2 linked regions of the Hyphomicrobium denitrificans ATCC 51888 genome follow. The main gene of each other region encodes a partner of the protein of the gene in region 2 in a complex. Links are inferred from orthologs where the notes say so. Each region holds a gene or a part of one and is shown on either strand. Other genes may lie near its edges.

Region 1 (4,424 bases), 850 kb from region 2 along the record:
GAACAGCGTGGCGGGTTGCGAGCCGAACGGATCGCGCAATGGGTGCGCGAGGCGCTTGGCGGCGACGTTCCGATGTGGACGCTGAACCTCGGCCGCTACATCGAGCCGTGCCTCGAGTGCGAAGACGCCGATACGAGCTGGCAGCGGCCGTTCATCGTCATCGCGGTGCGGAAGGCGGACGACGGAACACACATTTCCGAGGCGCTTGCGGACGCCATGTCGGACACAATCAACCTGCCGAGCCCCGACCGCTATTCGACGTTTGCGTTCGCCAAGTACAAGAAGTGAGCCAAAGGGCCGCACGGGCGGCCGATTTCGCTTCACAAGGCGGCGTGTCTCGCTTAACCCACGGCCATCACCTTCCATCACCTCGCAACTCACTCGGGCGGAATTCTCCGAACTATGGGCTTTAAATGCGGTATCGTCGGCCTGCCGAACGTCGGCAAGTCGACCCTCTTCAATGCGCTGACGCAGACGGCTGCGGCGGAAGCTGCGAACTATCCGTTTTGCACAATCGAGCCGAACGTCGGCGAAGTCGCGGTTCCCGATGCGCGGCTTGAAACGCTTGCCAAGATCGCGGGCAGCAAAGAGATCCTTCCGACGCGCCTGACCTTCGTCGATATTGCGGGCCTCGTGCGCGGCGCATCGAAAGGCGAAGGTCTCGGCAATAAATTCCTTTCGCACATCCGCGAGGTCGACGCCGTCGCCTACGTGCTGCGCTGCTTCGTCGACGACGACATCACGCACGTTGAAAATCGTATCGATCCGTTGGCCGACGCCGATGTCGTCGAAACCGAGCTGATGCTCGCCGATCTCGAAAGCCTCGAAAAGCGCGTCTCGCAAATCGAGAAGAAGGCCAAGACCGGCGACAAGGAAGCGAAAGCGCAATTCGCCGTCATGGAGAAGCCGCTGCTGCTGCTCCGCGAAGGCAAGCCTGCGCGCCTTGCCACCATGACGCCGGAAGAGATGCCCGCTTTTCGCGCGCTGCAACTGTTGACCTCGAAGCCGGTCGTCTACGTCTGCAACGTCGAGGAAAGCGCGGCGGCACACGGCAACGCTTATTCGAAGCAAGTCGAAGAGCGCGCGAAGGCCGAAGGCGCGGCCGTCGTCATCATCTCGGCCAAGATCGAAAGCGAATTCGCGGGGCTTGCTCCGGAAGATCGCGATGCGTTCCTTGCGGAAATGGGTCTTGACGAGCCTGGCCTCAATCGACTGATCCGCGCCGGCTACTCCCTGCTCGATCTCGTGACGTATTTCACTGTCGGGCCGAAGGAAGCGCGCGCCTGGACGATCACGCGCGGCACGAAAGGCCCGCAAGCTGCGGGCGTCATTCATACCGATTTCGAAAAAGGCTTCATCCGCGCGGAAACGATCGCCTACGCCGACTATGTTTCCGGAAACGGCGAAGCGGGGGCCAAGGATGCGGGAAAAATGCGCCTGGAAGGCAAGGAGTATGTCGTCCAGGATGGCGACGTCATGCACTTCAGGTTCGCAAACTAAGATACTTCCTAGGATAATCGGCCATGACCGACACGCTGCCCGATCGCCTGTCCAACGACCCGAAAAGCCCCTTCTACGATGAGGAGCTTTTGAAGCGCGATATCGGAATCCGCTTCAACGACGTCGAGAAGACGAACGTCGAAGAATACTGCGTCAGCGAAGGTTGGGTTCGTGTCGCAGCGGGGAACGCCAAGGACCGATCCGGCCGACCCATGACCTTGAAGCTCAAGGGCAAGGTCGAACCGTATTTCAGAACTGCCGAGTAACTAACTCGCGTACCTATCGCGCGGCGCGGCGTTTGCGTGTCGCGGCGGCCTTGCGTGCCGAGGCGCTGCGCGCTGCGGCCGGACGAGACGCTGCCGCCTTGCCGCCGATTTTACCGCCGCGTTTCGACGAGACGTTCGTGTCCTTTTTTCCGCGGCCCGAACCGCTCTTGTTGCCGCCGCCGCTTTCCTTGTTCACGGTCGCCCAGGCCCGGCGTTCGGCTTCGTTCTCGCCGATGCCACGCTTCTCGTAGCCTTCCTCGATGTGTTCGGCTTTGCGTTTTTGCTTTGCGGTGTATGAGGATTTATCGCCTCGGGGCATTGCCTGTCTCCTTGAAGATTCCATCGAACCTCGTCGGAGCAACGCGCAAGCGCATCGGAAGTTTCGCAGCATCGCACTCACTAAAAGCGGTCGCCCCGGCTTTGGACCGAGGCGACAACTCAAGTTCGGCTATTTTGCTCGCGAAACCAGCGGCGCGTTACTCCGCCGCTTCGGCTCGCGCCGACGGCACTGACACGCCCATTCGCTTCGCGACGCCCGCACCGTACGCCGGATCGCATTTCGCGAAGTGCGCGACCTGGCGCTCGATGATGAACGCCGGAACGCCCTGCATTGCGGCTGCGATGTTATCCATCAGGCGTTCGCGGCCATCGGGCGTCAACAGGCGGAACAGGTTGCCCGGCTGCGTGTAGTCGTCGTTGCCGAGACGATGATTGTAGCGGTCGGCATCGCCCGAGATCTTGAGCGGCGGCTCCCTGTACGTGGGCGTTTCCTTCGGTCCGCCGAACGAATTCGGCTCATAATAGGCGTCGGGATTGCCGGTGTCGTTGCGGAAGAACCGCATCGCGCCGTCCTTATGATAGTGATGCACGGGGCATTTCGGAGCGTTGACGGGCAATGCCTCGTAATGCGTACCGAGGCGATGACGGTGCGCGTCCGCGTACGAGAAAATGCGCGCCTGAAGCATCTTGTCCGGCGAAAAGCCGATGCCGGGAATGATGTTCGACGGCGAGAACGCGGCCTGCTCGATCTCAGCGAAATAGTTGTCCGCGTTGCGGTTCAGTTCGACGATGCCGACTTCGATCAAAGGATAATCGGCGTGCGGCCAGACTTTCGTCAGGTCAAACGGATTGTAGGACGTTTTGTCAGCGTCCGCTTCCGGCATGATCTGAACGAACATGCGCCACTTCGGGAAATCTCCCTTTTCGATCGAGCCGAACAGGTCTTCCTGGTAGCTCTCACGCGTTTTGCCGATGAGCTCCGCGGCTTCGGCATTCGTATGATGCTGATGGCCTTGCAGGGTCTTGAAGTGGAACTTCACCCAGTGGCGCTCGCCGGCAGCGTTCAGGAACGAGTACGTGTGCGAGCCATAGCCGTTCATATGGCGCACGCTGGTCGGGCAGCCGCGATCGGAAAACAGGATCGTCACCTGGTGAAGGCTTTCCGGCGACAATGACCAGAAGTCCCACATCGCGGTCGGCGAGCGAAGGTTGGTTTTCGGATGGCGTTTCTGCGTGTGGATGAAGTCCGGGAACTTCAGCGCGTCACGCACGAAGAAGACCGGCGTGTTGTTGCCGACGAGATCCCAGTTGCCTTCGGAGGTGTAAAACTTGATCGAGAAGCCGCGCACGTCGCGTTCCGCGTCGGCGGCGCCGAGTTCACCGGCAACGGTCGAGAAACGGATTAGAAGGTCGGTCTTCTTGCCGATCGCATCGAACAGCTTGGCGTGCGTATACTTCGAGATATCCTGCGTTACGGTGAGCGAGCCGAATGCACCCCAGCCTTTGGCGTGAACAACGCGCTCAGGAATGCGCTCGCGGTTCTGGTGCGCGAGCTTTTCGAGCAGCTGATAATCCTGAAGCAGCAACGGGCCGCGTGCGCCGGCGGACAGAGAGTTCTGATTATCGGCGACGGGCGCGCCAGCGGACGTCGTGAGCTTGGTCGTGTCTGTCATTGGTAACGTCATCCTCGAATTTCCAACGAGGGCGACCAAACATCAGAAAGATTTTAAAGACCAATCCGTTTGCTCAGGGTTTCTGATAACAAAATCTTATTATGATAAGAGGAGCTGATCGACGCGATCAGCATGACGCATACGGCGAATTACTTTTCGGCGACGTTGCGGCCGTAGGTTTTGAACTTGTCGAGCAGCAGCGCCATCTCGTCGTCGTTCAAGATGTTCGCGGGGCCGAGGGTCAGCACCTTGTAGTATTGCTCAGCAAGTGCCTCGACTTCGGCGGCAAGCTCCAGCGCATGACCGAGCGTCGGGCCGATCGCGATCTGTCCGTGGTTCGCCATCAGGCACGCGTCGCGGTCTTGCAATCCGGTCGCGACGTGACGCGCCAGCTCCGCGGTGCCGAAGGTGGCGTAAGGCACGCACGGGATGTCCTTCCCGCCCGCGACGCCGACCATGTAGTGAAATGCCGGGATCGCGCGGTGCGCGCAGGCGAGAACCGTCGCGTGCATCGAGTGCGTGTGGACGACGGCGAAGCGATCGGGACGCGCGCGATAGGCGGCCAGATGAAAATGCCATTCGGTCGACGGCGTCTGGCGATCGTCGGGAACGCTGCCGTCGGCTGAAACGAAAACGATGTCGTCGGGATCTATGTCGTCATAACGCACGCCGGATGGTGTGATCAGCATGCCGTCGTCGAAGCGGC
Region 2 (5,746 bases):
GACCCGGTTTTGCACTGTGAGTTGCAGGCGCTGGGTCGCATGCGTTGGAAAATCCCGCCGCGCCTGAACCGTCTTGAGATCGTCGAACGTCAGCCGTTTCTCTTTCAACGGCTGCCACAGACTGTTGGCCGCCGCGACGGCATCCTGAACAGCGAGATTGATGCCGACGCCGCCGACCGGGCTCATGGCGTGCGCCGCATCTCCGATGCACAGCAATCCGGGCCTCGCCCATTCGTTCAGCCGATCGACGGCGACGGTCAGAAGCTTGACGTGATCCCAATCGGCGATGGCATCGGCGCGGGACGCTTCGAACGGCAGCAACGCGCCGACCGACTTGCGAAAGGCGTCGAGACCTGCCGCACGCACCTTGGCGTCGTCGCCTTTCGGGATGACGTAGGCGCACTGCCAATAGTCGCCGCGCTGGAGCATAATGAAAATCTGTCCGGCATCGAACCGGGCCTGCGTCTCTTCTGTGTCGGTCGGAAGCCTCGGCAGACGAAACCACATGACATCCATCGGCGCGCCGAAGTTCTCGCTGACGAGACCTGACGCTTTGCGCAGCGTCGATGTACGCCCGTCCGCCGCAACGACAAGATCGGCAGAGACAGTCAGCGGCCCTTCGGGTGTCGTGACTTTGACGCCCGATACGCGACCGCCGTCATGGACGAGATCCGTCGCTTCGGCGTTCATGCGCAGCGAAAACTTCGGATACGCGCGCCCCTTCTCCGCCAGAAAATCGAGAAAGTCCCATTGCGGCATCAGCGCGATGAACTTTGTCGAAATCGGCAGCGACGAAAAATCCGCGAGCTTGATGCGCGTTTCGCCGAACTGCCCGTAGAGCTGCTTCACCTCTTGATGCGGCAGCCTTAGGAACTCATCGAGCCACCCGAGTTCCTCCATCAGACGCAAGGTCGAGGGATGAATCGTATCGCCGCGAAAGTCGCGCAGGAAGTCCTTGTGCTTCTCGAGAACGAGCACATCGACGCCAGCGCGCGCGAGCAGCACGCCGAGCATCATTCCGGCCGGTCCGCCTCCGGCAATGCAGCAGGTGACGTGTTGATCCATAGCGCGAGCTTAGCCCTCCGCGTCAGACCTTCAACCCCGCTTTTCGCAACTGCCCGAGAACTCGGTCTTTCTTTTCGCTCGGAATGCGCAGCCGCAGTTCGATGCTGCCGTCCTTGCGCGCCTCGCGCGCCAGCACGTCACACGTTTCATGCAGCCAGTTGAGGAGCGCCCCAAGGCTGCCGGGAATGATGACGTCGAGGATCTCGTCGGCGACGCTGAGGCGGCTGTCGATCGCGTCGAGCAGCGGCACGATGCCTTCGCCCGTCACGGCCGAAACGAGAACCGGAGGACGTTCGTTGCGCTGGGCTTCGTGTTGTAGCTCCGCGCGACGATCGCCGGTCAGAAGGTCGATCTTATTCCAGACTTCCTGGATATGCCCGTCGACCGGCAGCGTGTCGATGCCGAGCTCGCTCAGAACCTTTTCGACGTCGCGCGCCTGCGCTTCCGTTTCCTCATGCGCGATGTCGCGCACGTGCAGAATGAGATCCGCCTCGACCACTTCTTCAAGCGTCGCGCGGAACGCCGCGACCAGCGAAGTCGGCAAATCCGAGATGAAGCCGACAGTGTCCGACAGAATGATGCGCCGCGCGCTCGGCAGCTTCACTTCCCGCATCGTCGGATCGAGCGTCGCGAACACCTGATCCATCGCGACAACGCCCGCGCCGGTGATCTTGTTGAACAGCGTCGACTTGCCCGCGTTCGTATAACCGACGACGGCTACGATCGGATACGGCACCTTGCGCCGGCCTTTGCGATGCAGATCACGCGTGCGAACGACGTCCTTGAGATCGCGCTTGATGGCGTCGATGCGATCCTGAAGCATACGTTTGTCGAGTTCGATCTGCGCTTCGCCCGGGCCGCCGAGAAAGCCGCCGCCGCCGCGCTGACGTTCCAAGTGCGTCCACGCGCGAACGAGCCGCCCCTTCTGATACGAAAGATGCGCAAGCTCGACTTGCAGGACGCCCTCGCGCGTTCGTGCTCGCGCGCCAAAAATTTCGAGAATGAGACCTGTGCGGTCGACAACCTTCGTGTTCCACGCCTTCTCGAGGTTGCGCTGCTGCACCGGCGTCAGAGCATGATCGACGACGACCAGCCCGATATCGAGATCGCGCACGCGCCCGCCGAGTTCATCGACTTTGCCCGATCCGAGCAACGTCGACGGCCGAGGCTCCGACATGGGAACGATCGCGGAGTCGATGATGTCGAGATCGATGGCGTTCGCGAGGCCGACAGCCTCGGACAATCGGTTTTCAGGCGTGTGCGTTTCGCCCGCGGTCTTAGCCGCATCGCCCGAGCGTTGCGGCCGTTTCAGAACCGGTACTAGGACCAGCGTGCGCGTTCTCGGCTGACGCGTATCTTGACTCGTACGCCGGCGCTTACGAGGCGAAGCGTCCTCGCCGTCTGGATTATTGGAAATTGGTGTCAACCAGTTCCTTCGCCGTCCTGATCGTTGAGATTGACCGGACCGCCCGGCATGATCGTCGAAATGGCATGCTTGTAAACGAGCTGCGAGTGCCCGTCGCGCCGAAGCAGAACGCAGAAATTATCGAACCAGCTGACGATGCCCTGCAGCTTGACGCCATTGATGAGGAAGATCGTCAGCGGAGTTTTGTTTTTACGAACATAATTAAGAAAGGTGTCTTGTAAATTCTGAGTTTTTTCAGCCGCCATAATTTTTGTCCGTTTTTTTCGACGTCTTTTGAAACGCGCCGGGCGCTGTCGGGCTTGAAAAATCGACGAGGCGTCCTAGCGGGGATCTCGACGGGCATCGGGGGGATGACTATCGAAGCGGTGACACTTTACAGGTGTTATTGCCCCGCACAATGCGGCAACATTCGCACTACACGATTGAAATTTCGGCAAGCTCATGGAAGCGCGACCTGAGCCGGCGCACGACCGGACCCGGCCGCCCATCGCCGACCTGCCGCGCATCGATGCTGACTACCGGCATGACCGTGTTCGTCGCCGACGTCACAAAAGCTTCGCGGGCGCCGATGGCCTCGGCAAGCGTGAACGCGCGTTCCTCGAGCTTCAGCCCTTCTGCCGCAGCGACGTCCTTAACGGTCGCGCGCGTGACGCCCGGCAGAATGCGCGGGTCGAGCGGACGTGTCACCAGCACGCCGCCGGGCGTCACGATCCACGCATTGCTCGATGCGCCCTCCGTAATAGCGCCGGATTGATCGACGAACCACGCCTCATGAGCGCCCGCGCTATGGGCCGCGTCCTTGGCGAGCACCGCCGGCAGCAGCATCACGGTTTTGATATCGGAACGGCCCCAGCGATTGTCGGGCATCGTCTTGACGGCAATGCCGTGCTCGGCAAGCTCGTCCGCCCACCCCAATCGCTGCGAGCGCGCGAGAACGACAAGTGTTGGGAAAATTTCCAGACCTGGAAAAGAGAAATTCCTCGGACCTGCCCCGCGCGTCACTTGGAGGTAGACGAGTCCGTCGCGAACGCGATTTCGGCGCACGACTTCGCCGACGATGTGTAAGAGCGCGCCATTCGACATGGGCGCCGAAATCGACAACGCGCCGAGCGAGCGGTTCAACCGCGCAAGATGCCGGGTTGCATCAACTAATCGGCCGCCGCGCACTTCCATGACTTCATAGACCGCGTCGGCAAATTGAAAGCCGCGATCCTCGGCATGGATCGCAGCTTCGGCGTAGCGCTTGTAGGCGCCATTGACGTAGACGATGCGGGTCACGCTGCTGTCCGTCCCTTACGAAACGGATCTGAGATCGCCGGCCCGCTGTTCGGACGAGACGCCCAGCGCACGAAGTTTCCGGTGCAGCGCCGATCGCTCCATGCCGACGAACTCGGCCGTGCGCGAGATGTTCCCGCCGAAGCGATTGATCTGCGCCAGGAGATATTCCCGCTCGAAGATTTCGCGAGCCTCGCGCAGCGGCAACGACATCAGATGTTCCGCGCCGCCGTTGACCGGGAGCGGCACGTTCGAGCCGATTTCATCGGGAAGCATGTCCGCCGTGATCGCGGCGCTTGCATCTCCGCCCGCCAGGATCAGAAGGCGCTCGACGTTGTTGCGAAGCTCGCGCACGTTGCCCGGCCAGTCGTGTGCCTGCAGCACGGCGATGGCGTCCTCGCCGATCCGCCGCGGCGCCAGACCCGACGTTTGCGCAACCTGTCCGACGAAATACTGGATCAGATCGGGAATGTCCTCGCGCCGCTCCGCAAGGCTCGGCACGCGCAACGTCACGACGTTGAGACGATGGTAGAGATCTTCCCGGAAACGGCCTTCGCGAATGTCCTGATCGAGATCGCGCGACGTCGACGAGATGATGCGGACATCGACCGACACCTTCTGGCTGCCGCCGAGACGCAGGAATTTCTGCTCGACGAGCACGCGCAGGATCTTGCCTTGCGTTTCCATCGGCATGTCGGCGACTTCGTCGATGTAGAGCGTGCCGGTGTGCGCTTCTTCCAGCGCGCCGACTTTGCGCGGCCCGCCGGTGCGATCCTCGGTGCCGAACAGTTCTTCCTCGACGCGGTCCGGAACCATCGCCGCCGCATTGAGCACGACGAACGGACCGTCGGCGCGCAGCGACTTCTGATGCAGGACGCGCGCCGCGAGTTCTTTGCCGGAGCCCGACGCGCCGCGCAGCATGATGCGGCTGTTGGTCGGACCGGCCTTGTCGATGTTGTTCTTCAGCTGATTGATCGCCGGCGATTTGCCGATCATTTCGGCGGAGACGACGGAGCGCTCCTTCAGTTCGCGGACCTCGCGCTTCAGCTGCGAAGCTTCGAGCGCGCGCATCGTGACGAGCACCAGGCGATCGGCCTTGAACGGCTTCTCGATGTAATCGTAGGCGCCGCGCTTGATGGCGGTGACGGCCGTCTCGATGTTGCCGTGTCCTGAAATGATGACCACCGGCAGATCGGGATACGTCCGCTTCATGATCGTCAGAACCTCGAGGCCGTCGAGGCGGCTGCCCTGCAGCCAGATGTCGAGAATGACAAGATGAGGTTTTCTATCTTCGATGGCGCGCAGCGCTTCATCACTGTCGCGTGCGAGGCGCGTCCGGTGACCTTCGTCTTGCAGGATACCCGCAATCAGATCCCGAATATCGGCTTCATCATCAACGATCAAAATATCAGCGGACATTACAGCGCTCCTGGGGACTTAAGCTTTTGTATCATGCTCCACTCGCGGCACGCGAGGCATTATGAAGTTGTTCAGTGGAAAGGTCGTGCGTGCTTTCAAGCTTGGTAGGCAATGTCATTCGTATGAGCGCGCCCCGCGTTCTTGTTTCGCTGTGGGGCGCATCTTCGAGCGTCAGCGTGCCACCGTGCTGCTCGACGACTTTCTGCACGATTGCGAGGCCGAGGCCGGTGCCTTTGGCGCGCGTTGTCACGTAAGGTTCGAGCAGCTTCGCACGGTTCTGCTTCGGCAGGCCAATACCATTGTCGATGACCTCTATCGCGACGCGATCGGCGGCCGGCAGAACGCGAACCTCGATCTCGCCTTTGTAGCCATCGGGCCGTCCTTGCGGCTCGCCATAGGATTCAATCGCTTCGGCCGCGTTCTTGATGAGGTTCGTCACCGCTTGCGACACGAGCCGCAGATCGAAGCGTGCGCGCACCGGGCTGCTCGGAATGGAAAGCTTGAAATCGACATCCTTGTGGCCTTCGCGGAAGAGAACCGCCGGCTCCTGCACGGCAAGAC

What was found. The genes of interacting proteins can lie anywhere in the genome.
Region 1: the proteins of hfq (region 2) and HDEN_RS12420 are in contact, whole or in part, in a crystal structure (PDB 3VU3), measured with the Escherichia coli proteins. The link is inferred for Hyphomicrobium denitrificans ATCC 51888 from one-to-one orthologs.

What each region holds. Positions count from the first base shown.
Region 1 is NC_014313.1:2,569,655-2,574,078, forward strand. What follows is about bases 1,481-4,424. They hold HDEN_RS12420 (catalase), read right to left. Parts: upstream 3,719-4,424; coding sequence 2,243-3,718; downstream 1,481-2,242. Other genes in these bases: ychF (redox-regulated ATPase YchF), read left to right, coding at 1,481-1,500; HDEN_RS12410 (DUF3297 family protein), read left to right, coding at 1,524-1,766; HDEN_RS12415 (hypothetical protein), read right to left, coding at 1,780-2,085; HDEN_RS12425 (class II aldolase/adducin family protein), read right to left, coding at 3,868-4,424. In the rest of the region: HDEN_RS12400 (hypothetical protein), read left to right, coding at 1-288; more of ychF, read left to right, coding at 403-1,480.
Region 2 is NC_014313.1:1,719,844-1,725,589, reverse strand. The notes cover bases 1,113-3,896. They hold hfq (RNA chaperone Hfq), read right to left. Parts: upstream 2,737-3,896; coding sequence 2,488-2,736; downstream 1,113-2,487. Other genes in these bases: ntrX (nitrogen assimilation response regulator NtrX), read right to left, coding at 3,785-3,896; HDEN_RS08295 (D-amino-acid transaminase), read right to left, coding at 2,906-3,769; hflX (GTPase HflX), read right to left, coding at 1,113-2,395. In the rest of the region: HDEN_RS08310 (FAD-dependent oxidoreductase), read right to left, coding at 1-1,065; more of hflX, read right to left, coding at 1,088-1,112; more of ntrX, read right to left, coding at 3,897-5,185; HDEN_RS08285 (sensor histidine kinase NtrY-like), read right to left, coding at 5,217-5,746. UniProt on the Escherichia coli protein: RNA chaperone that binds small regulatory RNA (sRNAs) and mRNAs to facilitate mRNA translational regulation in response to envelope stress, environmental stress and changes in metabolite concentrations.